DNA from 2 places in the Tenacibaculum pacificus genome. Region 2 is predicted to be linked to the other one. Evidence: riboswitches for the same ligand, from Rfam matches in the RefSeq annotation. Region 2 holds a riboswitch; the other holds the start of a gene.
What was found. A riboswitch is a leader RNA that binds a small molecule or an ion and turns the genes downstream of it on or off. The one in region 2 is predicted to bind cobalamin.
Positions count from the first base shown of each region.

Region 1: another riboswitch for cobalamin. It lies ahead of PG913_RS07470 (TonB-dependent receptor plug domain-containing protein); the one in region 2 lies ahead of PG913_RS05170 (TonB-dependent receptor).

Region 1 is NZ_CP115917.1:1,670,420-1,673,624, reverse strand. Features, by position in the region: gene cobT (nicotinate-nucleotide--dimethylbenzimidazole phosphoribosyltransferase) at 1-40, opposite strand, end outside; gene PG913_RS07480 (bifunctional adenosylcobinamide kinase/adenosylcobinamide-phosphate guanylyltransferase) at 46-549, opposite strand; gene PG913_RS07475 (ABC transporter substrate-binding protein) at 664-1,602, shown strand; cobalamin riboswitch at 1,614-1,807, shown strand; gene PG913_RS07470 (TonB-dependent receptor plug domain-containing protein) at 1,839-3,205, shown strand, end outside.
Region 2 is NZ_CP115917.1:1,125,426-1,128,630, reverse strand. Features, by position in the region: partial or broken gene cbiB (adenosylcobinamide-phosphate synthase CbiB) at 1-360, shown strand, start outside; gene PG913_RS05175 (AAA family ATPase) at 361-903, shown strand; cobalamin riboswitch at 939-1,131, shown strand; gene PG913_RS05170 (TonB-dependent receptor) at 1,213-3,205, shown strand, end outside.

The DNA of each region.
Region 1 (3,205 bases), 540 kb from region 2:
TTAGCGTGTTTGAAAGTGGTGTTATTTCCGTAGAGTACATTTTATTTATTTTAAAGTTAGTGGTAAACCAGATACTATAAATGTAGCTTTATCAGCTTTTTTAGCAATATATTGATTTATCCATCCTTGTAATTCGGTAAATTTTCTGCCAATTTGAGTATCGGCATGTAAACCCATTCCTATTTCATTTGAAATAATAATAATAGTAGCATCAATTTCAATTAGTTTGTCAATTTCATTGGTTGCTAAGGTTAAACTTTTTTGTACATCATTTTTAGTATCTAAATAAAAATTAGTTAGCCATAAAGTAACACAATCAATAACTACGGTTGCATTTTTAGGAATTACATTACTGATGTTTTTTTCTTCTTCAATAGTTGTCCAACGTTCATCTCTATCAGAAATATGTCTGTCTACACGTTTTTTAAAATCGGCATCCCAAATTCTTGAAGTGGCTAAATAATAAGGGTTTTCTGATAATGATTCGGCTAATTGTTGTGCATAACTGCTTTTTCCTGAACGTTCTCCGCCAGAGATATAGTACATCATAATTAATAATTATAATAAAGAAATAAATTAAACGGCAAAGATTGTAAAGATTTTTTAGAAAAAGAGAATAATACTCGATAACTATGTAATTTAGCCGTTCAAAATATATTTTCAGTGAAAGTTTCCTCATTTATGCCAGCAGTAACCCAAATGATTTATGATATGGGATTACAAGAATATTTAGACGGTGTTACATTTGAATGTCCTGCAATTGCACTAAAAGAAAAACAGGTAGCTGTTAAATATAAGTTAGAAGGACAAACTTTAACTAGTGATGAAATTAACACCATTTTTTCAAAAACAAAAGCTGAAGGAGGTACGTTGTATTATGTTGATGAACCTGTTTTAGAAAGTATTGCTCCAGATATTATTTTTACACAAGATGTATGTGATGTTTGTCAAATAGATACAGAATCTGTTGCAAAATCTGCTTCTAAATTAGCGAAACAACCAACTTTAATTTCTATAACTCCAAATTCTTTAGACGATGTTTTTGAGAATGCATTAACCATAGCAAAAGCAATGGGAAAAGAAGAAATAGGAATTAAATATGTACAAAAACTTAAAAATCGTATTTACAATATAGTCGATACACAACGAGCAAACAGCATACAATCTAAAAGTGTAATGTTGTTAGAATGGATTGATCCGTTATTTAATTGCGGACATTGGATTCCTCATCAAATAGGATATGCTGGTGGTATCGATTTATTATCGCATCCGTCAGGAGATAGTATTGTTATTTCTTGGGGTAAAATTGTAAAATATAATCCAGAGATATTAATAATTGCTCCGTGTGGCTACGGAATTTCACGAACAATGGAAGATATGCGATTTTTAGAAGATAAACCAGAATGGAGTTCTTTAAAAGCCGTTAAAAATAAACAGGTTTTTATTGCTGATTTTGCTATGTTTACACAATCATCAGCAAGTACTTTAGTCGATGGTATTGAGTGTTTATCAGCAATGATTCATCCGAATTATTTTTCGGTATCAAGTGAGCTTACTGTTAAGTTTTCGAACTATAATGATTTATTGATGCTAGATTCTTAATAAAATATCATAAATTTGCGCGAAATTTAGGTTTTGATGTTTAAAAATATAACATCAAATTAAAAGGGAATTCGATTAAATACCGAAGCTGTTCCCGCAACTGTAAGCTATTAAGCTTGTAATTACTCTTTAAGTCACTGTTTTTAAGCGGGAAGACCAATTACAAGACGCAAGCCAGGAGACCTGCCTAGGTTTTAAATAATTCAAACTTTCGGGATAAAGGTTTTTAGTATATTATGAGAAAACACTTACTTTTTACAGTATTTTTTATTGTTACATTTTATTCTTTTGCTCAAAAAGATTCTATAACGAATGTTTTAGAAGAGGTACAGGTTGCTGGAAAAATAAAAAATAAAAAATTTAATCAGATTAGTGTAAAATCAATAAAAATAACAGATAAACAACTTGTTAAAAACCCTATTAATTTAACCAATCTGTTACGCTATAATAGCCCAATTGCTTTTAGAGATTATGGAAATGGAGGAGTTAGTACAGCTCGCTTTAGAGGAACATCAGCTTCTAATACATTGGTTTTATGGAATGGTATTCCTATTAATTCAATTGGTAGTGGTCAAACAGATTTTAATTCATTATCAGCAAGTATTAGTGATAATATAGTTGTTCAAAGTGGTGGAAATAGCACCGAGTTTGGTTCAGGAGCTATTGGTGGTACTGTACATTTAAATGATGAAATAAGTTTTGAGAAACATAAAAAAATTCACATATTTTCTTCATATGGAAGTTTTAATACAACTTCTAATTTTTTTAAAAGTTCTTTTGGTGATGAAAAATGGAGTGTAAAGTTAGCATCAACAATTAATTATTCTGATAATGATTATACTTTTATAGATGATAGGTATAAAGATAGTAACGGAAAATTATTGAAAAATGATAATGGTTCTTATAAAAACTATGGTATTAATTTTAATATAGCTCATAAGTTTAATTCAAAAAATAAAATAGCTTTTTTTACTACAGGTTATTACGGAGATCGTTTATTTTCAGATGGTTTACCAAATCCATCAGCAGGAAGTGAACGTAATGAAGATTTTAATCAACGTAATTTATTAAAGTGGAATTATAATTATTCTTCACAATTTAAACAGCTAATAAATATTGCGTATTTAACACAAGAGTATAGATATTATGATAATAAAGATGCTATTAATTATAGTTTTGGTAAATCTAGAACTACACAAATTAACTACTCTTTAACTTATAAACCATCTAATACTTTATCATTTAATTATAAAACTATTTTTGAAAATATTGCGGGTAGTAATTCCGAAACAACTACAAAAACAAGAAAATCAACTGCTTTTATAGGAAGTGTAAAATATCAACCTTTAAAAAAAATAGTAACAAGTTTACAGGTAAGAAAAGAACTTAATTCTGATTTTAATGTGCCATTTTCTGTATTTATAGGAAGTGAATATAATGTATTACCTAAATTAAAATTAACAGCTAATTTTTCAACAAATTATAGAGTTCCAACTTATAATGAACTTTATTGGCCTATTGTAGGTAGCTTAAATTTAGTGCCAGAAAATGCTATTCAAGGAGAAGTAGGGCTTTCTTATAAAAAGAAAGATTTAGTATTGAA
Region 2 (3,205 bases):
AATTTTGGAAAATTTGCAGCTAAATTAGACGATGTTTTAAATTACATTCCTTCACGTTTAACAGCAATATTAATGCTACTCGTTACTTTTTCTTTAGATAAAATTGGTTTTGTATGGCAACAAGGTAAAAACCATTCAAGCCCTAATGCAGGATATCCCGAAGCTGCTTTGGCTACTATTTTAAATTGCAGATTTGGAGGTCCTAATTATTATCATGGTAAGTTAGTACACAAACCTTTTATCGGAAATAACAACCGTATTATAAAAGAAATCGAATTTAAAAAAGTTGCTTTTATCAATCATTCTGTTACCCTTACCTTTGTACTTTTAATTGGTTTGATAACCTACTTTTTATTTTAAATGAAACGATATATAATTACGGGTGCGCCTGGAACAGGAAAAACTACTTTAATCAATGCTTTGCGTACCAATAATTTTTATTGTTTAGAGGAAGTTTCTCGTAAAATTATTATTGCTGAACAAAAAAACAACGGAAATAAAACTCCTTGGCAAGATGTTGTTGGTTTTACCAATTTAGTTTATCAAAAAACAATAGCCGATTTAAATATTTTAAGTGATAAAACTACTTTTGTTGATCGTGGATTAGCAGATAACATTGCTTATTTAAAATTACATAAACTACCTATTAGTAAACATTTTTTTAATTTCGATTATAAAAAAAAATATCATACAACCGTTTTTGTACTTCCACTTTGGAAAGCTATTTATAAAGAAGATCCACAACGATTACAATCTTTTGAAGAAGCTAAAAAATTACAAGAGTTACTTTTAGAAACTTATACTAACTTAGGTTTTTCTATTTATATTTTACCAAAGAAATCAGTAAACAAAAGAGTGGAATTTTTAAAAAAACTGATAAAAAAACAACACAAACCAAAGTAGCACAATAAATAATATTTGTTTAAATAAAAGAAGTATCTTCGCGGCTGTTAAATGGTTTTTTACATTATTGTAAAAATTAAAAGGGAATTTGGTGTAAATCCGAAACTGTTCCCGCAACTGTAAAACTCATATCAATATTTTATTATCAAAAACCACTGTAGTTATAACTATGGGAAGGTAAATAAAATAGAGTTAAGTCAGGAGACCTGCCACTAAAACAATAATTTATATTAATAACTCTCGGGTAAAGAGTTAGAAAATTATGTTTTTTCATATTTTCTTTCCTTGCCTGCTTAAACTCTTTTTTAAATGAAAAAATTGATTTTATGCAGTGTATGGTTCATGTTTTTTGTACATGCCATATTCTCACAAAAAAGTACTAGTACAAACGAAACAGAAACACAACTTTCTGAAGTAATTATTAATGCTAAACACGAAAAAAAATTAGGAACTCATAAGGTTTCTAAAATAGCATTAAAGTTAAGACCAATAAACAGCGCTCACGATTTTTTAAAAACAGTGCCTGGTTTATTTATTGCGCAACATGCTGGTGGAGGAAAAGCCGAACAAATATTTTTAAGAGGTTTTGATAATGACCACGGAACTGATTTTGCTGTTTTAGTTGATGATATAGGTATCAATTTAAGTTCTCATGCACACGGGCAAGGTTATGCCGATTTACACTTTTTAATTCCTGAAACTGTTCAAAATGCCGATTATTATAAAGGACCTCATGAAACTTCTTTAGGTAATTTTGCCGTTTCTGGAGCAGCAAAATTTACATCGAAAGATAAAGTACATCGTAATTTTGTGAAGTTAGAATATGGTCAATACGATTTTGCAAGAGCTTTAGCAATGGTATCGCTTATCGATAAAAATAACTTTTTAACTAAAAACGAAGAAAGTGCTTATATTGCTATTGAAGGAACTTATAATGACAGTTTTTTTGAAAGCGAACAAAGACTTAAAAGATTAAATACATTTACAAAATATACAGTTGCACTTTCTGATATTCATAAATTAAGAACATCTATTTCTACATTTCATAGTAACTGGAATGCTTCAGGACAAGTGCCTTTAAGAGCCGTTAAAAGTGGATTAATCGATAGATTTGGAGCTATTGATGATAAAGAAGGTGGTGATACTGAAAGAGTACATTTTAATATACAATTGAACTCTAACATCTCAGAAAAAACACAACTTACAAATCAATTATACTACGTTTCTAATATCTATAATTTATTTTCTAACTTTACTTTTTATCAAAATAATCCTATTGATGGTGATATGATTCATCAACAAGAAAATCGTAAAATGTATGCTTATAAAGGAAATATTTCAATAAAAAATATACTTCAAATACCAAATAGCACAACAACTTTTGGCTGGGAAGCTAAACGAAATAATAACAATATTGGTTTAAATAATGCTATTGGACGTACGTTATCAAATCCTATAAATGAGTTTGATATTAAAGAAACAAATGTTGCTTTATTTTTAAAAGAAAGAATTCAAGTAGCTCCTAAATTAACGGCTTTAGCAGGTATTAGAGCTGATTATTTCGATTTTAACGTAACTGAAATAGTACCAGTACCTCAAAAAGGAAAGACAAATTCTATTAGAATAAGTCCGAAATTTAGTTTGTTTTATGATGCAACTAAAAACTTACAATTATATGCGAAAGCAAGTTCTGGTTTTCATTCAAACTACGCAAACGCAGCTGTAAAAAACAAAGAAATTAACCCGTTACCTAAAGCTGTCGGATACGATATTGGTACAGAATTTAAAATAGGAAAAAACTTTGTTGCTAATATTGCTACTTTTTACTTACAAAGTGATGCTGAATTTGTTTTTGGTAGTGATGGTTTTGAGTTTGAAAACAAAGGAAGATCTAAACGAATTGGTAGTGAAGCTTCTTTTAGATATCAACCACTATATTATTTTTGGTTAGATACCGATTTAAATTATAGCTTCGGAACTTTATTAGACGCTCCAAAAGATGAAAACAAAATTCCAAGTGCGCCTCGTTTTACCTCAACTGGTGGCGCTACTTTCCGTTTAAAAAATGGAATTAACACATCGTTACGTTATCGTTTTTTAGGAGAACGTCCTTTGATTGAAGATGACTCTGTAATTGCTAAAAGTTATTTTATTGCCGATTTTGTTATCAACTATACAAAACCAAAATATCAAATAGGTTTATCCGTAGAAAATATTTTTGATACCGCATGGAGAGAAGCTGTATTTTATGATTCTTCACAATTACAAGGAGAATTACAACCTGTAGATGATATCCATTTTA